One region of the Mycobacterium sp. MUNTM1 genome, then DNA from elsewhere that is predicted to be linked to it. Evidence: predicted binding sites of a transcription regulator. Region 1 holds the regulator's gene; each other region holds the start of a gene.
What was found. The regulator LexA, encoded in region 1, represses DNA repair genes until DNA is damaged. The targets are predictions, from matches to a motif close to CGAACANNTGTTCG.
Positions count from the first base shown of each region.

Region 1 (5,315 bases):
ATCTCGGGTGTGCGGATCGCGTCATCACGCCTGGTCAGGCCGGGATCGCGGCATCGGCGACGGCTCGTACGCCCTGCGCGGCCGCGACCGACGGAATTCCGGTGTGCGAGTCGGCGGTCCGGCGGCATTACTCCGTCCCGCGTTCCCGCGCCTATTGGCGCGATATCCGCAACGGCGCGCGAACGTTGCCGCAACGGTCGCGATTGGGCCATGGGCGCGCATCATTTCGACATCGGTGTGGTATCCGTTTTTGTAAAATTCGTGATTTGACTTCGCATTTCTTGTTGGCTGGAGCAAAGTTATGCGAGCCCGGCGATAAGGCTGATCCTGCGCGGGTCCATTCTCCGCGCAAGGACCGCCTGCTCGCCGGTTATGCAGGTAAGGGCATAGCCGCAGATAGAGCCATATCCGCCGGTTTGGAAGGCTTGGTGAAGGTGCAGAGAGGTCACATGCGCAAGCTGATCGGAAGCGCGCTGGTCAGCTTGACGACCACAGCACTGGTCGCCGTGTTGCTGGCCCCCACCGCGGTAGCGAGTCCGATCGGCGACGCCGAGGCGGCGATGATGGCCGCATGGGACAAGGCTGGCGGCGACACCTCGCCGCTGGGCGCCCGCAAGGGCGACGTGTACCCGGTCGGGGATGGTTTCGTCCTGGACTTCGACGGCGGCAAGATGTTCTTCACCCCGGCCACCGGGGCCAAATTCGCCTACGGGCCGGTCCTGGACAAGTACGAGCAGCTCGGCGGGCCGGCCGGCAGCGACCTGGGTTTCCCGGCGATCAACGAGGTGCCCGGCCTGTCCGGCCCGGACAGCCGGGTGGTCACCTTCTCGGCCAGCGACAAGCCGGTGATCTTCTGGACGCCCGAGCACGGCCCGTTTGTGGTGCGCGGCGCCATGAACACCGCCTGGGACAAGCTGGGGAGCTCGGGTGGCGTTCTCGGCGTGCCGGTCGGCGACGAGACCTACAACGGCGAGGTGTCCTCGCAGAAGTTCAGCGGTGGGCAGGTCTCGTGGAACCGGCAGACGAAGCAGTTCACCACCGAACCGCCTGCGCTGGCCGACCAGTTGAAGGGCCTGCAGGTGGCGATCGATCCCACCGCGGCGATCAACACGGCCTGGCGCGCGGCCGGCGGACCCACGGGACCCTTGGGCGCCAAGCAGGGCGGGCAGTATTCAGTCGGCGCTGACGGAATCGCCCAGAACTTCGCCGGCGGCAAGGTCTTCTTCACCCCGGCCACCGGTGCGAACGCCGTCGAGAGCGACATCCTGGCCAAGTACGAGTCGCTGGGCGGGCCGGTCGGCAGCGACCTGGGGTTCCCCACCAGCAACGAAACCGACGGCGGCATAGGGACTTCCAGCCGCATCGTCACCTTCTCCGCGGCCGACAAGCCGGTCATCTTCTGGACGTCCGACCGCGGCGCGTTCGTGGTGCGCGGGGCGATGAAGGCCGCGTGGGACAAGCTGCGCGCCCCCGCCGGCAAACTCGGCGCGCCCGTCGGCGACCAGGCCGTGAACGGTGACGTGATTTCGCAGCAGTTCACCGGCGGCAAGATTTCGTGGAACCGCGCGAAGAACACGTTCAGCACGGAACCGGCCAACCTCGCGCCGCTGCTGTCCGGCCTGCAGGTGTCCGGTCAGAACCAGCCGAGCAATTCGGCCATGCCGGCGCATCCGAAGAAGTTCGCCTGGCACTGGTGGTGGCTGATGGTCGCCATTCCGGTGCTGGCGTTGCTGGTGCTGCTGGTGTGGATGCTGTTCGCCCGGCGGCGGCGCCGGCCCGGCCGCGAGGACGCCATCGGCTACGCACCGGACCACCGCGGGGACTTCGGCTACGGCGCCGACGAACGCTGGGGACACGACGAATCCGACCACGACGCCGAGGCGTTCACGCTCAGCGCGCCGCACCAGCCCGACCCGGAACCCGACGCCGGGCGGGTCAGCTGGCAGCGTCAGGTCCCCGCCGAAAGCGACTACGGGTTCACCGACGAAGATCCCGACACCGTCGACACCGACTCCATCCCGGTGGTCTCCGAGGAGATGCTGTCGGAGGCCGAGTACTCCGACGCCGGAGCCGACTACACCGACTACACCGACTACACCGACGCCGTTCCCGACGTCGCCGAGCCCGAGACGGCGGACGACGCCGCCTACGTCGACGCCGAGGACCCCGACGCCGGCTACGCCGAGGAGGTGTATCCGGACGACGAGTATCCCGACGTCGCCGTCCCGCACACCCCGCCGGACAGCGACGCGGTGACCGGCGCCCTGGAAGCCGCCGAGCCCGAGGACGAGTACGCTGACCTCGCGGCGCCGGAGCCCGACGTCGAGCCCGCAGCGGACACGCCGGCGAACGCCGACGTGGCGGAGGCCGCGGTCGCGGCGGGGACGCAGGCACGAAGCGGTCGGCACGCCGCCGCGGATGCCGAGGACGCCTCGGAGAACGGCCTGGCGGGCCCGGACGGGCGACCCACGATCCACCTGCCGCTCGACGACCCGTACCAGGCGCCCGACGGCTACCCGATCAAGGCGAGCGCACGCTACGGCCTGTATTACACGCCGGGCAGCGACCTGTACAGGGACACGCTCGCCGAAATCTGGCTGTCCAGCGAAGAAGTCGCTCAGGCCAACGGGTTCACCCGGGCCGACTGACTCGGTGCGCCGCCGCCTCAGACCTTGCGGATGACCGTGACGACCTTGCCCAGCACGCTCGCGTCGTTGCCGGGGATCGGGTCGAATGCCGGGTTGTGCGGCATCAGCCACACCTGACCGCCGGCGCGTTTGAACGTCTTGACGGTGGCCTCGCCGTCCAGCATCGCCGCGACGATGTCGCCGTTGTCGGCGACGTTCTGCTGACGGACCACCACCCAGTCGCCGTCACAGATCGCGGCCTCGACCATCGAGTCACCGACCACCTTGAGCAGGAAAAGCGTTCCCTCGCCGACCAATTCGCGCGGCAGGGGAAAGACGTCCTCGACGGCCTCCTCGGCGAGGATGGGTCCGCCGGCCGCGATGCGCCCGAGCACCGGCACGAACGTGGGCTCCGGCAGGGCGTCCGAGCCGGCCACCTCGGTGGCGGGCGCCGCCACGTCGTCGTCGGCCCCGCGGACATCGACGGCCCGCGGGCGGTTGGGGTCGCGGCGCAGGTATCCCTTGCGCTCCAGGGTGCGCAGCTGGTGCGCCACCGACGATGTCGACGTCAGGCCGACGGCGTCCCCGATCTCGCGGATGCTCGGCGGGTAGCCGCGGTTGGTGACCGAGGCGCGGATGACATTCAGGATGGTGCGCTGCCGTTCGGTCAGCGAGGAGTCCACGGAGTGCAACCGACCCTCGGGGCCGGCCGATGAGATGTCGTTGCTGTCGCCCATGGCACTGAATGTAGCCGCACCGCGGACAAGAATCAAACATGTGTTCGAGTAGCGTGTCGCGCCGTCCGGACACCCCCGGGAAAAGGCCGGAGTCGGGTGAATCACAAATGTGTAACTCTTCGAGATATCGGGTATTTGTGCCTCGTGACAATGCTAGAGGCCGACGAACTTGTCGGTGGTGTGATCTAGCGTTTGCTCGTGCGACACGCTTCGCTCAAATGTTCGGTTTCGAACATACAAGCGATTAGTGTCGAACACACGAGCGAGAGCTAGTTGACCGGAGGAACGAAGATGACAGTCATCCACACGCCCGCGCCGCGTACCAGCAGTCTTCGGCGCCCGATCAACGGACCCGTCCAGGGTGCTCGCTACGGGCGGGACGGCCTGGCCAGGTCCCGCAGGCCCGCGCCATCGCGGCCGGTGGGCGCGGCGACGCGCTACCACGGCACCGGGGTGGCAAGGTCGGTCGCTCCGCACCGCAGGCGCGCCACGACCTGGGCGTCCACCCTCGGATTGGCGCTGGCTGCCGGGGCGATCACGCTGTGGCTGGGTCTCGTCGCGAACGTCGGCCAGGTGCTCAACGGCGACTCCACTAACTCGGCGGCCCACGTTCCGGACCGGCTCGCCGTCGTCCGCGTCGATGCGGGGGAGTCGCTTCAGGACTTCGCTCACCGGGTGGCGCCCGACGCGCCGACCACCCAGGTCGCCGACCGCATCCGCGAACTCAACGATCTGCACTCGCCCAACCTGATGGCGGGCCAGACCCTGATCGCTCCGGTCGGCTGACAACCGTTGTGCCGGCCCGGCGGCTCCGTTAGCCGTGCAGGTCAGCGCGCGGGTACGCTCAAAGTCCAGCGGTACCTTGTCGGCGCGATGAAGGAGCGGTCATGCACTGTCCGTTCTGCCGCCATCCCGACTCCCGGGTGATCGACTCGCGCGAAACCGATGAGGGGCAGGCCATCCGGCGCCGCCGATCCTGTCCAGAATGCGGGCGACGTTTCACCACCGTGGAGACTGCGGTCCTGGCGGTGGTCAAGCGCAGCGGCGTCACCGAACCGTTCAGCAGGGAGAAGGTCATCAGCGGCGTCCGCCGGGCCTGCCAGGGGCGCCAGGTCGACGACGACGCCCTGAATCTGCTGGCCCAGCAGGTCGAAGACACCGTGCGCGCCGCGGGCTCGCCCGAGGTCCCCAGCCACGAGGTCGGCCTTGCCATCCTGGGGCCGCTGCGCGACCTCGACGAGGTGGCCTACCTGCGGTTCGCCTCCGTGTACCGGTCGTTTGAGTCCGCCGACGATTTCGAACGCGAGATCCAGGCGCTGCGCGATCACCGCGGGGTGGCGACCCCGGGCTGACGGAAGGCGTCGGGTCGTCCCGGCCTAGGCTCGGTTCCATGCCCCCTGACTTGCATCCCGACCTTGCGGCGCTGGCCCCGCTCCTTGGGACCTGGACCGGGCAGGGTTCGGGTAAGTACCCGACGATAGCGCCCTTCGACTATCTCGAAGAAGTGGTGTTCGGCCACGTCGGTAAGCCGTTTCTGGCCTACGGGCAGAAAACCAGGGCGGTAGCCGACGGCAAGCCGTTGCACGCCGAAACCGGTTATCTTCGCGTGCCTCAGCCGGGTCACGTCGAACTGGTGCTGGCGCATCCAAGCGGCATCACCGAAATCGAGGTCGGCACCTATTCGGTCACCGGCGAGCTCATCGAAATGCAGATGTCGACGACGACGGTCGGGCTGACGCCCAGCGCCAAAGAGGTGACGGCGCTTGGGCGTTCCTTCCGCATCGACGGCGACAAGCTCTCCTACACGGTGCAAATGGGTGCGGTCGGGCAACCACTGCAGGACCACCTCGCCGCGGTGCTGCACCGGCAGCGCTGACCGCAAGGGCGTCGGCCGCGCTCAGTCCAGGTGTCGCACACCGTCATTGACGACCCGCCCGGCCACCCCGACCCA
Region 1 covers NZ_BAAGDE010000027.1:9,402-14,716, forward strand. Annotated here, with positions in the region: gene ACYQ8K_RS16470 (LGFP repeat-containing protein) at 450-2,648, shown strand; gene lexA (transcriptional repressor LexA) at 2,666-3,364, opposite strand; gene ACYQ8K_RS16480 (LysM peptidoglycan-binding domain-containing protein) at 3,656-4,150, shown strand; gene nrdR (transcriptional regulator NrdR) at 4,252-4,716, shown strand; gene ACYQ8K_RS16490 (peroxynitrite isomerase) at 4,755-5,240, shown strand; gene ACYQ8K_RS16495 (PhzF family phenazine biosynthesis protein) at 5,262-5,315, opposite strand, start outside.

Region 2 (5,315 bases), on a different contig from region 1:
GGACGCGGTCGATGATCCCGAGGTAGCGCTCGGCGCGGTAGGACCGTCGCATCGCGCGCAGCACCCGGTCGGACCCGGATTGCAGCGGCATGTGCAGGGCGGGGCACACGTTCGGTGTCTGGGCCATGGCCTCGATGACGTCGTCGGTGAATTCGGCCGGATGCGGCGAGGTGAACCGCACCCGCTCCAGACCGTCGATGTCGCCGCAGGCCCGCAGCAGGCGGGCGAAGGCGCCGCGGTCGCGGGGCAGGGCGGGGTCGGCGAAGGACACCCCGTAGGCGTTGACGTTCTGGCCGAGCAGGGTGACCTCGAGCACGCCGTCGTCGACCAGCGAGGCGACCTCGGCCAGGATGTCGTCGGGGCTGCGGTCGACCTCCTTGCCGCGCAGCGACGGGACGATGCAGAACGTGCAGCTGTTGTTGCATCCGACGGAGATGGAAACCCAAGCCGCATAAGCGGATTCGCGTGCGCTGGGCAGCGACGACGGGAACTCCTGTAGCGCCTCGGCGATTTCCACCTGGGCGACCTTGTTGTGCCGCGCGCGCTCCAGCAGCGTGGGCAGCGACCCGATGTTGTGGGTGCCGAAGATGACGTCGACCCAGGGCGCCTTGTGCAGCAACGCGTCCCGGTCCTTCTGGGCCAGGCAGCCGCCGACGGCGATCTGCATCTCGGGGTCGTTGCGCTTGCGCGGCGCGAGGTGGCTGAGGTTGCCATACAGCTTGTTGTCGGCGTTCTCGCGCACCGCGCAGGTGTTGAACACCACCACGTCGGCGTCGGCGCCCTCAGCCGCACGCCGGTAGCCGGCCGCTTCCAGCAGACCCGCCAACCGCTCCGAGTCGTGGACGTTCATCTGGCAGCCGTAGGTGCGGACCTGATAGGTGCGCGCCGGTGCGGCGTCCGCCGCCACGGTCTGTCGCACCATCGAAGTCACGGGGCCATGGTACGGCGACCGGTCGGCGCGCGAGAAACCGCACGTCACCGGCCTAGACCCGGCGGCGCTCCCGCTCGGCGGCCAACTCGGCGAACACGACCTCGCACGCCATGTTCTGGCTGTAACCCCGCCGCGCCAGCATCCCCACCAGCCTGCGGGTCACCCGCGCGTCGTCGTCATTGAGCGTCTCGCGGCGCAGCTTGGACCGGACCAGCTGTTCGGCCCGGTCCCGCTCGGCGCCAGCGTCGATCCCGGCCAGCGCCGCGGTGATCACGTCGTTGTCGACGCCCTTGGTGTGCAGCTCGGCGGCCAAGGCGCGCTTGCTTTTCCCGGCGTGGGCCCGGCGGGACCGCACCCACTGCTGGGCGAAGTCGGCGTCGTCGATCAAGCCGACGGAAGACAACCGGTCGAGCACCCGTTCACTGACGTCGTCGGGGTAGCCGCGTTTGGTCAGCTGGCCGCGCAGCTCGGCCCGGGTGCGCGCTCTCGCGGTGAGCAGGCGCAGGCACAGCGCCCGCGCCTGCTCCTCGCGGGAGGGCTCAGAAGTCGACGGGGGCGGGCAGGACGTCGTCATCGGTCACGACCGCGCCAATGCCGAGCTTTTCCTTGATCTTCTTCTCGATCTCGTTGGCGATTTCGTCGTTTTCCTTCAGGAAGGTGCGGGCGTTCTCCTTGCCCTGGCCGAGCTGCTCGCCCTCATAGGTGAACCAGGAGCCGGACTTGCGGATGAAGCCCTGCTCCACCCCCATATCGATCAGCGAGCCTTCCCGGCTGACCCCCTGGCCGTAGAGGATGTCGAACTCGGCCTGCTTGAAGGGCGGCGCCACCTTGTTCTTGACGATCTTGACCCGGGTGCGGTTGCCGACGGCGTTGGTGCCGTCCTTGAGCGTCTCGATCCGGCGCACATCCATGCGCACCGACGCGTAGAACTTCAACGCCTTTCCACCCGTGGTGGTTTCGGGGCTGCCGAACATCACCCCGATCTTCTCGCGCAGCTGGTTGATGAAGATCGCGGTGGTGCCCGAATTGTTCAGCGCACCAGTCATTTTCCGCAGCGCCTGGCTCATCAGCCGGGCCTGCAGCCCGACGTGGCTGTCGCCCATCTCGCCTTCGAGCTCGGCGCGCGGCACCAGCGCGGCCACCGAGTCGATGACCAGGATGTCCAGGGCGCCGGAACGGATCAGCATGTCGGCGATCTCGAGGGCCTGCTCCCCCGTGTCGGGCTGGCTGACCAGCAGGGAATCGGTGTCCACGCCGAGCTTCTTGGCGTACTCCGGGTCCAGGGCGTGCTCGGCGTCGATGAAGGCGGCGACGCCGCCGGCGGCCTGGGCGTTGGCCACCGCGTGCAGGGCGACGGTGGTCTTACCCGAGGATTCCGGGCCGTAGATCTCCACGACCCGGCCGCGGGGCAGCCCGCCGATGCCTAAGGCCACGTCCAGTGCGATGGATCCCGTCGGGATGATCGAAATCGGCTGACGCGTCTCGTCGCCGAGACGCATCACCGAGCCTTTGCCGTAGCTCTTTTCGATCTGGGCCATCGCCAGCTCGAGAGCCTTCTCGCGGTCGGGGGCTTGCGCCATGGTGTCTCTCCTATAGTCGGTGTTCGTCTGACCGGTATCGGTCGGTTGGCGGTGACACTAGAGAAGGCCACCGACAAGTTGACTGGCCGAACGTTCCCTACAGTAGCCGAACAGGTGTTCGATTCAAGTTCGACACGCCGTTCTCCCCCGCGCGTGTGGCAACATCGGCTACCGAAAGGCGTCGACGGGCTTCCCGGGGCGGATTTCCCCGAGAGGCGGTCGCAACGCTTTGGACATCTCCGCTCAGCTGGCTGAAATAGCTTGTTACGGAGGATTTTTCGTTCTGACCGTGGGTGGAGACGCCGCGGGATGGCATCCGGTCGCACAGTCCTACGCCGACGGCTGCGCCGACCTGATCGACGCCACCATGCGGCGCTACGACACGACCGATCCGCGGATCGGCGCGTCACTGGTCCACCTCGCTCACGCCACCCGGCTGTGGTCACCGGTGCTGGCCTGCGCGATCGGCCACGGCGTCGTCCCCGACCTCGAAGACCTGCAACGCGCCGACGACGGTGCACAACTACGGCTGCCCGGGCCCGCCGGGAAACCCGTCACCTCCCCCGCACCGGACATGCTGTATCGCATCGTGGTGAGCGAGCACATGCGGCCGCTTGCCGCCGGACTGCGGGTCAACCTGGCGCCCGCCCTGCTCGCGGGCAACATCGCCTCCGCGCTGGTGGGAGCCGCACGGGCACTCGTGGCGGCGCGCCCCGGCCTGCGCCCCGCGATCGTCGAGACGACCCGGTCGCTGTTGGACACCGGCGTGCTGGCCGGGTCCGGCGTCATCACCGGTCTGGACTTCAGGCGCCGCAGCTGCTGCCTGTTCTATCGACTGCCGGGTGGCTCGCTGTGCGGCGACTGCGTGCTGCAGCGGACGCCGCGGTAGGCGCGGGCACGGTTTGGCGCCGTTTGGCGCCGTCGCGCCGGGGTATCAGGCCAGCATGTCCTCAGCCACACCGCAATCCCTGCGCGCCATCGCGTTGGTCTGCTCGTTGAAGAAGAGCCCGGCTCCGTCGAGCAGCGAGCTGCTCGCCGATCAGGTCCTCGATCAGCTGCGCGGTGCGGGCGTGGAGGGCGAGAAGGTGCGGTGCGTGGACCTGGCGCTGCTGCCCGGTGTCGAGGCCGACATGGGACCCGGCGATGAGTGGCCGGCGCTGCTGGACAAGATCAAGTCGGCGGAGATCGTCATCGTGTCGACACCCACCTGGGTCGGTCACATGTCCAGCGTGGCGCAGCGCGTCCTGGAGCGCCTCGATGCGGAGCTGTCCGACACGGACGACGCGGGAAGGCCGCGGATGGTGGGCAAGGTGGCCCTGGCGGCGGTGGTGGGCAACGAGGACGGGGCGCACAAGATCGTGGCCGACCTGTTCCAGGCGCTCAACGACATCGGGTTCTCCATCGCCGCGCAGGGCTGCACCTATTGGAACGGCGAAGCCATGCAGGGCACCGACTACACCGATCTCGACGACGTGCCGGAAGCCGTCGCGTCCGCCACCGGCAATGCGGCCCGCAACGCCGTGCACCTCGCCACGGTGTTGCGGCAGAACGGGTACCCGGCATACGACTGACGTGTCACCTCACCACTGTTCCCGCGGCACGTCGAAGTCCACGCACAACGCCCGCCAGACGTCACGGGGCTCGATCCCGGCCTCGATGGCTTGGGCGGCCGTGCGTCCGTCGAAGCCGGTCAGCACGTGATCCACCAGGACCGAGGACCCGTAGGTGGTGCCAAAGCGCAGGACTACCCGCTCGTGAAACTCCGTTAGCCGCACGCCAGTCAACATACCCAGCCCGCAGGCATCGGACACCTGCGCGCGCAGCGCGCTACCTCCAGCTGGCCGGTAGGTCGATGATGTGGTTGGGGCAGTCCTCCTGGGCCGCAATGGACATCACATCGCGCGCGCGTTGGGCCGACATGGTCGCGCGCAATTGCATGAAGGCGTATTCGGCCGGCGCGAGCCCCTGCTGGGCCGCGGCCGGATCGTCCATCAGCTGGCAGGCCTGCTGTTCCTCGGGGCTGTCGGCATGCGCGACCGCCGCGCCGGCCAGCGCGCCCGCCAGCAGGGCGCCGGCGGCGATTGTCGTGATGATTTTCATCGGGTCCCTCCCGCCGAAGCATAAGGGGACCCGGGCAGCGCACAGCGGATCATCCGGCCACCGCCACCGCGTCGCGGCACACCCGGACCGGATCGGCGACGTCGGCGATGTCCGCGGCCGCCGCCCGCGCCGCCGCGCGGTAGCCCGGCGACGACAGCACCTCGTTGACCGCCGCCACCAGCGCGTCGGCCGTCAGCGGCCGGATCAGCCGCGCGCTGCCCTGGCGCTGCACCCGGTTGGCGATCTCCCACTGGTCGCCTCCGCCGGGCACCACCACCAGCGGCACGCCGGCCAGCAGCGCCTTGGCCACCATGCCGTGGCCACCACCGCAGATCACCAGGTCGGCATGCGCCAACAACTCGTCCTGGCGTCCCAGCCCGACCGTCGCCCACGGCGGCACCGTCAGTTCCGGTCCGTCCAACCGCGACACCAGCAGGCGCGACCCCGCCGGCAGCGTCTGCCCCGGCGCCAGGCACCCCAGCGCGACCTCGGCGAGGCCCTCGGTGCCGATCAACGCGGTCGACGGCGCGACGACCACCACCGGCCCGGAGCCGTCCGGGACCTCGAGGATCCGGTCGGTCGGTTCGAAGTGCAACGGCCCGACGACGACGGCCTCGGCGGGCCAGTCCGGGCGGGGAACCTCCAGCGCGGGCAGCGTCGCGATCAGCCGGCGCAACGGACCGGGATCGCGCGCCGGCAGGCCG
Region 2 covers NZ_BAAGDE010000045.1:47,838-53,152, reverse strand. Annotated here, with positions in the region: gene miaB (tRNA (N6-isopentenyl adenosine(37)-C2)-methylthiotransferase MiaB) at 1-922, opposite strand, end outside; gene recX (recombination regulator RecX) at 984-1,505, opposite strand; gene recA (recombinase RecA) at 1,471-2,511, opposite strand; gene ACYQ8K_RS22175 ((2Fe-2S)-binding protein) at 2,741-3,400, shown strand; gene ACYQ8K_RS22170 (flavodoxin family protein) at 3,456-4,082, shown strand; gene ACYQ8K_RS22165 (DUF3046 domain-containing protein) at 4,092-4,286, opposite strand; gene ACYQ8K_RS22160 (hypothetical protein) at 4,339-4,611, opposite strand; gene ACYQ8K_RS22155 (glycosyltransferase) at 4,661-5,315, opposite strand, start outside.
Region 2: the regulator LexA is predicted to act here: its motif matches at 2,619-2,632, upstream of recA (recombinase RecA).

Region 3 (5,315 bases), on a different contig from region 1:
CGAATCCCCAGTCACCGAACGTGGGCACGTGCACGTGATACGGCGTCACCGCGTAGCCGGCGGCCCGGATCGTCGAGACCGTGCGCCAATACGCCGTAGGGGTGGAAAACGGGCTGCCCGCCTGCACCACCATCAGCCCACCGGGAGCCAGCGCGCGGGCGACCAGCGCGTAGAACTCCGTCGAGTACAGCCGGCCCAGCACGGGGGTGTTGGGATCGGGCAGGTCGACGATGACCGCGTCGAAGCGGTCCACGTTCGGTCCGCGCAGCCAGGTCATCGCGTCCGCGGTCAGCACGGCCACCCGCGGGTTGTCCAGCGAGCCGCCGTTGGCGGCGCGCAAAGTGGTGCGCGCGATGTCGATCACCGCGGGGTCGAGTTCGACCTGCACGATCTTGGAAATGCCGGGCTGGCGCAGCAATTCGCGGGCCGCCAGGCCGTCGCCGCCGCCGAGCACCAGCACCGAACGCGCGCCGTTGCCCAGGGCGGGGTAGACGAGGCTCTCGGTGTAGCGGTATTCGTCGCGGGTGGAGAACTGCAGGCCCCCGTCGAGATACAGCCGGGTGTCATTGCCGCGGCGGGTCACCACGATCTCCTGATAGGCCGTGTGCCGGTAGGCGACGATGGGATCGGCGTAAAGCCTTTGCCTGCTTGTTGTTTCGACGTCGGCCGAACGCAGCAGCAGGGTGGCGAGCAGTCCCACGGCGGCGGCCAGCGCGCACAGCGCCAGCGCCAGCTGCCGCATCGAAACCACTTGGCGCAGCAGGAAAATCGCCACGACGGCCGCGGCCGCCAGGTTGATCATGCCGGTGGCCGCCGCGCCGCGAATCATGCCCAGCTGCGGCAGCAGCAGGAACGGCCAGACCAGCCCGCCCAGCAGCGCGCCCAGGTAGTCGGCGGCGTTCAGGTTGGCCAGCGTGCGGCCGGCATCGGTGGCGGGGTTTGTTTCGGGGCCTCTCCGGCCCTGGTGCAGCAGCGTCATCAACAGCGGCACCTCGGCACCGACCAGGCCGCCGATCAGCGCCGTGCTCGCCGCCAGCACCCACGTCGACCCGACGGACCCGTCCAAGAACGCGAACACCACATACAGCGCCGCCGCCGACAGCCCGCCGACGATGCCCAGCAGCGCCTCGACGGCGATGAAGGTCATCGCGGCGTGCGCCAGCAGCGGCTTGACCAGCAGCGCCCCCACGCCCAGCGCGGCGATGTAGCCCGCGACGATCAGCGAGGTGGCGACGATCCCGCCGCCGTCCAGGCTGGCCGACAGCGTCAGCAGCGCGAGTTCGTAGATGATGCCGCACGCCGCGCACGCCGCCACGGCGGCCAGCAACACCGCCCGCCACCGTCCCGACACCGCCGCGGGCGGCGTCGCCTCGGGCGCCAGTACCTCGCCCGCCGAACTGAAGGCGCTCATGACACCGCCGCGGCGGTCACCCCTCCCACGGCGAGCAGTATCAGCGCCACCGCGAACGATCCCGGATGCAGCTCCGGCTCGTCGATGTGTTCGTGAAAACTGCCCGGGATCAGCAGGTGCATCGCCAGCAACGCCACGCCCAGCAGGATCACGCCCATCAGCCCGTACACCGCCACGCCGACGAGCCCCTGGCTCAGCTGGCTGTAGCTGTTGGCGATGGCCGTGATGATGACGACCGTCAGGGCGATGTACATCGCGCCCGCCACCACCACGGCGTTGGGCCGGCGGTCGATGAACACCAGCTGGCGCAGCTTTCCCGGGGTCAGCACGTCGACCGCGTAGAACCCGACGAGAAGCACGGCCATGCCGACGACGAAGTACAGGATCGTCGCGACTGCGCCTTTCAGCACGGGATTGAGGTCGACGGTGCCGATCTCGACGGCGAGATACATGGTGTTCTCCTTTGCAGTGGTGGGAGTCACTTGATTCCGCCGGGACCGCCGGGGGTGCCCCCGGCGCCGCCCGATGGGGATCCCGGGGAAAACCCGGGGCCGAGGAAGATGAAGGCGCCGTGGCTGTATCCGGCGCTGAGCGGTTCGACGCGGATGCTGCACGGGTAGCTGCCGTCGGGGCCGACGATCACGATGTTGTTGCTGTAGCGAAGGTATTCGGTCTTGCCGTTGTCGGCGCGCGCGTCGGGTTCGGCGTAGTCGGCGAGCGCGTCGGCCACCTGATCGGGAGAACCGCTGCACTGGTAGCGAGTTCCGTTCACGTCGCGGGCGTACTCGTGATAATGGCCGGCGATATACGACGCGATGTTCTTTTGCAGCAACAGGATTCCGAAGATCAGGCATGCCACGCCGGCCACGCCCAGCACGCCGGCGATCACGAACAGGCGGTTGCGGCTCACGGGCGCCACCGGCTGGCCGTGTGCACCACCGTTCCGCCGTTGCCGGCGGGACGGCCCGGATAGAGGTGCCAGGTCTGCCAGCGCCAGCCGGCGCCGTCGGGTTCGGCGGCCAGCACGGTCAGCGCGGCGTCATCGCCGGGAAACGTGCCGCCGAGCCAGCCCGCCCGCTGGGCGCAACGGTCGCGCAGGTCCCGCGCGAGGCCGCGAAAGCTCGCCTCGTCATGGGTGTCGGTACGGGAGCGCAGCCGGTAGCCGGGCGCCTCGGTGCGCTCCGGCAGGTCGGCGCCGAGACTGCGTGCGGTGCAAGAGATTTCCTCGGAGAACGCATGCTCGACGGCGACGACATGCGAGGCGCCGAGCACGCCGAGCAGCAGCGCGGCACCGCCGTCGGGGTGGTCCAGCCGGCAGCTCGCCAGCGGCGCGGGCACGGGAGCGTTGAGCGCCAGTCCCAGCCGTTCGCCTGATACGTCGGCCGGGGTCACGGCGAGCTGATGAAGGGGCACCGAAAAGACCCTGCTCTACGCCGGGCTGGGCGGGGGCGCCGCGTACACGGTGATCTCGCCGGGCGAGACCGATTTGCCCGTCGATACCTCCCAGGGCATGTCCGGGGCCCAGCGCTCGAACGAGAGCAGCGCCGACTCGTCGGCGTTGGTGCAGTCGACGAATTCCATCTCGCCGCCGGCCGGCAGGCCGGTGGTGCCTTCGGTCGTGTAGGAGGCGTGGCCGCGTTCGGACTCGTGGAACATCACGCCGTCGACGACGTATGGGTCGCCGGGCCGCAGCGGCACATCCTTGCGGGTCACCCACATGGCCAGCTCCAGGCGCCCGTCGTCTTCCTCGACGCTGAACCAGACCGGCTGGTCGCCACCCTCCAGCAGGTGTTCCCACCAGACGAAGGGGCCCTCGCGGAAGGTGACCGAACCGCGCACGATGTAGTCGACGCCGCCGAAGCTGACGATGGCGCCGGGCCCGAGTTGGCGCGGCCCGAACTGTGGCATCGCGTCGGCGGCCAGCGGATCCTGGCGCCCGCCCCGGGGCGCCGGTTGCTTCGGCCGCCGCAAAGCCACCACCAGCACCACGATGGACGCGATGAAGAGCACCACGGCGATCATGACCAGCAGAGATCCCACGCCAACCCCTCCGTTGCCACATTGCTCGAGCGAACGTGGGCTAAAGCTAACAGCTTTTTGTCGGGTTCGGCGGCGTAACGTCACCGCGGGAATCGGCGGCACGGCCGCGTGTCCTACCCGGACCCGTCGGCGCCGGCCGCTAGGGTGGCGAACAGTCCCCCGCAAGCGGGTGGTGCCCCCAGTTCTACTAGGTGGGAGCGGGAATGCGGGTGATGGGCGTCGATCCCGGCCTGACCCGATGCGGTCTGTCGGTGGTCGAAAGCGGGCGCGGGCGCGCGGTCGTCGCGCTGGACGTCGACGTGGTGCGCACGCCCGCGGACGCCCCGCTGGCCCAGCGGCTGCTGAAGATCAGCGACGCCGTCGAGCACTGGCTGGCCACTCACCGGCCGGACGTGGTGGCGATCGAGCGGGTGTTCTCCCAGCTCAACGTGTCGACGGTGATGGGCACCGCCCAGGCCGGCGGTGTCGTCGCCCTGGCGGCCGCCCGCCGCGGCGTCGACGTCCACTTCCACACCCCCAGCGAGGTCAAGGCCGCGGTCACCGGCAACGGTGCCGCAGATAAGGCACAGGTCACCGCCATGGTCACCAGAATCCTTGAGCTGCAAGCCAAACCGACGCCGGCCGACGCCGCCGACGCGCTCGCGCTGGCGATCTGCCATTGCTGGCGGGCGCCGATGATCTCCCGGATGGCCGCCGCCGAGGCGATGGCCGCCGAGCAGCGGCAGAAATACAAGGCCAAGCTGAACGCCAAGCTGAAGGCCGCGCGATGATCGCCTCGGTTCGCGGCGAGGTCCTGGAGGTGGCGCTCGATCACGTGGTGATCGAGGCGGCCGGCGTCGGCTATCGGGTGAACGCGACGCCGTCGACGCTGGCGACGCTGCGGTCGGGGACCGAGGCCCGGCTGATCACCGCGATGGTTGTCCGCGAGGATTCCATGACGCTGTATGGGTTCGCCGACACCGAGGCCCGCGATCTGTTCCTGACGCTGCTGTCGGTGTCGGGAGTGGGGCCGCGGCTGGCGATGGCGACCCTGGCCGTGCATGACGCCGCCGCGTTGCGCCAGGCGCTGCACGACGGCGACGTCACCGCACTGACCCGGGTGCCGGGGATCGGCAAGCGCGGCGCCGAACGCATGGTGCTCGAACTGCGCGACAAGGTCGGCGTCGGCGCGGCGGACGCACCGGCCGGCGCGGGCCACGCGGGTCTCAATGGCCACGCGGTGCGCAGTCCGGTCGTGGAAGCTCTTGTCGGCCTTGGGTTTGCGGCCAAGCAGGCGGAGGAGGCCACCGACAAGGTGCTGGCCGCCGATCGCGACGCCACGACGTCGAGCGCCCTGCGCGCCGCGCTGTCGTTGCTGGGTAAGTCCCGATGACGGACGACTACGAGGACCGGGAGGTCTCCCCGGCGCTGACCGTGGGCGACGGCGACGTCGACGTCAGCCTGCGACCGCGCTCGCTGCGCGAGTTCATCGGCCAGCCGCGGGTGCGCGAGCAGCTGCAGCTCGTCATCGAGGGAGCCAAAAACCGCGGCAACACACCGGATCACATCCTGTTGTCCGGTCCGCCGGGGCTGGGCAAGACCTCGCTGGCCATGATCATCGCGGCCGAGCTCGGGTCGTCGCTGCGGGTGACGTCCGGCCCGGCGCTGGAACGCGCCGGCGACCTGGCGGCGATGCTGTCCAATCTGGTCGAGCACGACGTGCTGTTCATCGACGAGATCCACCGCATCGCACGGCCCGCCGAGGAGATGCTCTACCTGGCGATGGAGGACTTCCGCGTCGACGTGGTGGTCGGCAAGGGGCCCGGGGCGACGTCGATTCCGTTGGAGGTGGCGCCGTTCACCCTGGTGGGCGCGACCACCCGGT
Region 3 covers NZ_BAAGDE010000037.1:9,141-14,455, reverse strand. Annotated here, with positions in the region: gene ACYQ8K_RS19840 (polyamine aminopropyltransferase) at 1-1,411, opposite strand, end outside; gene ACYQ8K_RS19835 (DUF350 domain-containing protein) at 1,408-1,863, opposite strand; gene ACYQ8K_RS19830 (DUF4247 domain-containing protein) at 1,890-2,321, opposite strand; gene ACYQ8K_RS19825 (DUF2617 family protein) at 2,318-2,824, opposite strand; gene ACYQ8K_RS19820 (DUF4178 domain-containing protein) at 2,840-3,451, opposite strand; gene ruvC (crossover junction endodeoxyribonuclease RuvC) at 3,655-4,221, shown strand; gene ruvA (Holliday junction branch migration protein RuvA) at 4,218-4,823, shown strand; gene ruvB (Holliday junction branch migration DNA helicase RuvB) at 4,820-5,315, shown strand, end outside.
Region 3: the regulator LexA is predicted to act here: its motif matches at 3,498-3,511, upstream of ruvC (crossover junction endodeoxyribonuclease RuvC).

Region 4 (5,315 bases), on a different contig from region 1:
GTCGAGTCCGAATAGACGAACGTCAGGGTCGCCACGGCGTAGTGCGGGCACCCGGGCCGGCAACAGCGACGGGGAACGTTCACGCTCGAAAGGCTATCGTGCGCAAACGCCGCCGAAGCGCCGGACACGCGCAACTCCCGGGCCCTCGATGTGCAACCGTTACCATCGGCGCGTGGGCGATTCGCGCAGCTCCCCGCGAAGAGATCGGTTTTCCGACGGTTCGACTCCGCGGCGAACCGCTACCCATCGGCTCTTCCGCAGGGGCCGCGATATGCGCGGCCCGCTGTTGCCCCCGACCGTGCCGGGGTGGCGCAGCCGCGCCGAACGGTTCGACATGGCGGTGCTGGAGGCCTACGAGCCCATCGAGCGGAGTTGGCAGGAGCGGCTGACCGAACTGGACGTGGCGGTCGACGAGATTCCGCGCATCTCGGCCAAGGATCCCGAGAGCGTGCAGTGGCCACCCGAGGTGATCGCCGATGGGCCGATCCCGCTGGCGCGGTTGATCCCGGCCGGCGTCGACGTCCGCGGCAACTCCACGCGGGCGCGAATTGTGTTGTTCCGCAAGCCAATTGAGCGACGGGCCAAAGACACCGTCGAACTCGGCGACCTGCTACACGAAATCCTGGTGGCCCAGGTCGCCATCTACCTCGACGTTGAGCCGTCGGTCATCGATCCGACGATCGACGACGAGTAACTTCTCCGTCCGCGTCGCGCGTAGAGCGCTGGAGGCTTAACGCTCGGCGCGCGTTGCGATCAGAGTGCGTCAGATTATGCCGCGCTTGAGGCGGCGGCGCTCGCGTTCGGACAAACCGCCCCAGATACCGAAGCGCTCGTCGTGCTCGAGGGCGTACTCGAGGCACTCGTGACGCACCTCGCAACCCAGGCAGATCTTCTTCGCCTCGCGGGTGGAACCGCCCTTCTCGGGGAAGAAGGCTTCGGGGTCGGTCTGGGCGCACAGCGCGCGGTCCTGCCACTGGTCGGCGGCCGGCTCCGGCAGGGGCTCGGGCTCGAAAGCGATTGGCGCATCAGGAACCACGGTCAAATGGGGCCGAGCGGGGCGGTCCAGCGCGGGGTCGATGTCGGTGTGCGGCGTGCTCGCCATGGCGCCTCGAAAAGTTTCGTAAGACATACGGTCGTCCGCCTCCTCAGCTTGATTGAGAGAGTGTGATTGTTTTCCCACTGTTCTGATGTACAGACAATTCGAACAAGTGATCGAATCTCGGTCTGCGACACCGGAGTCGGCCGGCCAACCGGGAAATGACACTGTTGTGATTAGACACGGGTTGACCTGCCGGGTCAAGCACTTCGGCGCATTTCCATACCATCTCGTGATCGAATTTCGGCGTTTCTGTTGTTTTGGGCCTTCGGCGTGTCGATCACAGGGCCCTCAACTTTCCCACAAGTTGCCCACAACCGCTGGGGAACCGCAACTTTGAGGCACCCCCGATGGGCCCGTCGCAGCACCGCGGCCGGGCAGTACTGTCGTGCAATGTGAAGGTCACCGTTCTGGTCGGTGGGGTTGGCGGCGCCCGCTTCCTGCTGGGGGTTCAACAGCTGTTCGGGCTCGGTCAATTTCAGTCGCAACGGCGCCCGGACACCGAGGCCGGCAGTCACGAGCTGGCGGCGATCGTCAACATTGGCGATGACGCCTGGATCCACGGACTGCGCGTCTGCCCCGATTTGGACACCTGCATGTACACCTTAGGTGGAGGTGTAGATCCGGAGCGAGGGTGGGGGCACCGCAACGAAACTTGGCACGCCAAAGAGGAATTGGCGCGCTACGGCGTGCAGCCGGACTGGTTCGGACTCGGCGACCGCGACCTCGGCACCCACCTGGTGCGCACCCAGATGCTCAACGCCGGCTACCCCCTGTCGCAGATCACCACCGCGCTGTGCGACCGCTGGCAACCCGGCGCGCGGCTGCTGCCCGCCAGCGACGACCGGTGCGAGACCCACGTGGTGATAACCGATCCCGACGACGGCAGCCGGCGGGCCATCCACTTCCAGGAGTGGTGGGTGCGCTACCGGGCCCAGGTGCCCACGCACAGCTTCGCGTTCGTCGGCGCCGAAAAGGCGGCCGCCACAACTGATGCCACGGCGGCCATCGCGGACGCCGACGTCATCCTGCTGGCGCCGTCGAACCCGGTGGTGAGCGTCGGCGCCATCCTGGCCGTGCCCGGCATCCGCGGCGCGTTGCGTGCGGCGCGCGCACCGATCGTCGGCTACTCGCCGATCATCGGCGGAAAGCCCTTGCGCGGCATGGCCGATGCCTGCCTGTCGGTGATCGGGGTCGAGTCGACCGCCGAGGCGGTCGGCCGCCACTACGGCGCGCGCCGCGACACCGGCATCCTGGACGGCTGGCTGGTGAGCGAGGACGACCGCGCCGACGTCGACGGCGTCACGGTGCGCTCGGTGCCGCTGGTGATGACCGACCCGGCGGCGACGGCCGAGATGGTCCGGGCCGGGCTCGACCTGGCGGGGGTGAGCCCGTGACCCGCGCCGGCGACGATGCAGAGCACAGCGATGCGAAGGAGCGGCGCCGATGACTCCTGCGCCCGGCGAGCACGGCAGCGCCGCCGCCATCGAAATCCTGCCCGTCGCCGGGCTGCCCGAGTTCCGGCCCGGCGACGATCTGGGCGCGGCCGTCGCCGCGGCCGCGCCGTGGCTGCGCGACGGTGACGTCGTCGTGGTCACCAGCAAGGCGGTGTCCAAGTGTGAGGGCCGGCTGGTGCCGGCGCCGCGGGATCCCGAGCAGCGCGACGAACTGAGGCGCAAGCTGGTCGACGACGAAGCCGTCCGGGTGCTCGCCCGCAAGGGCCGAACCCTGATCACCGAGAACCGGATCGGTGTGGTGCAGGCCGCCGCGGGCGTGGACGGATCCAACGTCGGCCGCGACGAACTGGCGCTGCTGCCGGTCGACCCGGACGGCAGCGCCGCGGCCTTGCGCGCCGGGCTGCGCGAGCGGCTCGGCGTCGAGGTCGCCGTGGTCATCACCGACACGATGGGCCGCGCCTGGCGCAACGGCCAGACCGACGCGGCCGTGGGCGCGGCGGGTCTGGCTGTGCTGCACGGCTATTCGGGGGCCGTCGATCAGCACGGCAACGAGCTGCTGGTCACCGAGGTCGCGATCGCCGACGAGATCGCCGCGGCCGCCGATCTGGTGAAGGGCAAGCTGACCGCGATGCCGGTGGCGGTGGTGCGCGGCCTGTCCGTGACCGACGACGGCTCGACCGCGCGGCAGTTGCTGCGGCCGGGCACCGAGGACCTGTTCTGGCTCGGCACCGCCGAGGCCCTGGAGATGGGCCGGCGCGAGGCGCAGCTGCTGCGCCGATCGGTGCGCCGGTTCAGCGCCGAGCCGGTCCCCGCCGATCTGCTTCAGGCCGCCGTCGCCGAGGCGCTGACCGCACCGGCGCCGCACCACACCCGGCCGGTGCGGTTCGTCTGGCTGCATACCCCGGCCACCCGGACCCGGCTGCTGGACCGCATGAAGGACAAGTGGCGCGCCGACCTCGCCGGTGACGGCCGGCCCGCCGACTCCATCGACCGCCGGGTGGCGCGCGGCCAGATCCTCTACGACGCACCCGAAGTCGTCATCCCGATCCTGGTGCCCGACGGCGCCCACGCCTATCCCGATGCCGCCCGCACCGACGCCGAGCACACCATGTTCACCGTCGCGGTCGGCGCGGCCGTACAGGCCCTGCTGGTCGCGCTGGCGGTGCGCGGGCTGGGCAGCTGCTGGATCGGCTCGACGATCTTCGCCGCCGACCTGGTGCGCGCCGAGCTCGAGTTGCCCGCCGACTGGGAGCCGTTGGGCGCCATCGCCATCGGCTATGCCGCCGAACCGGCCGGGCCGCGCGATCCGGCAGACCCCGGTGATCTGCTGATCCGCAGGTAATACTGAGCCCATGAAGTTCGCGGGCAAGGCGACGGCCTCGGCCGACAAGGTCCGCGGCGGTTACTACACCCCCGCGCCGGTGGCCCGCTTCGTGGCCGGCTGGGTGCGCGCGGCGGGTCCCAAGATCGTCGAACCCTCCTGCGGCGACGGCGCCATCCTGCGCGAGCTGGCCCGGCTCAGCGACCAGGTGCGGGGCGTCGAGCTGATCGCCGACGAGGCGGCCAGGTCCCGCCGGTTCGCACCCGTCGACGCCCAGAGCCTGTTCGCCTGGCTCGCCACCGCCGAGGCCGGCGGCTGGGACGGGGTCGCCGGCAACCCGCCCTACATCCGGTTCGGCAACTGGCCGTCGCCGCAGCGCGATCCGGCGCTGGAGCTGATGCGGCGCGTGGGCCTGCGCCCCACCCGGCTCACCAACGCGTGGGTGCCGTTCGTGGTGGCGAGCACCGTGCTGGCGCGCGACGGCGGACGGGTGGGGCTGGTGCTGCCGGCCGAGCTGCTACAGGTCAGCTACGCCGCGCAGCTGCGCGACTTCCTGCTGAGCCGGTTCCGCGAGATCACCCTGCTGACCTTCGAGCGCCTCGTGTTCGACGGCGTCCTGCAGGAGGTCGTGTTGTTCTGCGGCGTCGTCGGCACCGGCCCCGCGCGCATCCGCACGGTCCACCTGACGGACGCCGACGCCCTGGCCGGGGCCGACCTGGACGTCGAAGCGGCGCCGGCGCTCCTGCACGAGGACGAGAAGTGGACCAAGTACTTTCTGGACCCCGCCGCGATCCGGCTGCTGCGCGCGCTCAGAAGGTCGGGCAGCCTGACCCGGCTCGGGTCGGTCGCCGAGGTCGACGTCGGCATCGTGACCGGACGCAACGCCTTCTTCACGTTCACCGACGCCCGGGCCGGCGAGCTGAAGGTGCGGCCGCACTGCGTCCCGCTGGTCTCGCGCAGCGCCCAGCTGTCCGGGCTGGTCTACGACACCGATTGCCGGGCAAGCGATCTCGCCGCCGGGCAGCGCTGCTGGCTGCTCAACGCGCCCCGCGAACCGGACGATCCGGCGTTGAGGGCGCACGTCCGCGCCGGCGAGGCGGCCGGGGTGCACCGCGGCTACAAGTGCTCGATCCGCAAGCCGTGGTGGGTCACGCCGTCGCTGTGGGTGCCCGACCTTTTCCTGCTGCGCCAGGTCCACCAAGCGCCGCGTCTGACCGTCAACGCCACCGCGGCCACGAGCACCGACACCGTGCACCGGGTGCGCCTGACCGCCCCGGTCGAGCCGGCCGCGCTGGCCGCCGCGTTCCACAACAGCGTGACGTTCGCCTTCGCCGAGATCATGGGCCGCAGCTACGGCGGCGGCGTCCTGGAGCTCGAGCCCCGCGAGGCCGAGCAGCTGCCGATTCCCCCGCCGGCACATGCCGATGCCGAACTCGCCTGC
Region 4 covers NZ_BAAGDE010000034.1:60,868-66,182, reverse strand. Annotated here, with positions in the region: gene ACYQ8K_RS19090 (DUF3499 domain-containing protein) at 1-83, opposite strand, end outside; gene ACYQ8K_RS19085 (metallopeptidase family protein) at 272-694, shown strand; gene ACYQ8K_RS19080 (WhiB family transcriptional regulator) at 764-1,102, opposite strand; gene cofD (2-phospho-L-lactate transferase) at 1,492-2,493, shown strand; gene ACYQ8K_RS19070 (coenzyme F420-0:L-glutamate ligase) at 2,543-3,895, shown strand; gene ACYQ8K_RS19065 (Eco57I restriction-modification methylase domain-containing protein) at 3,906-5,315, shown strand, end outside.
Region 4: the regulator LexA is predicted to act here: its motif matches at 1,202-1,215, upstream of cofD (2-phospho-L-lactate transferase).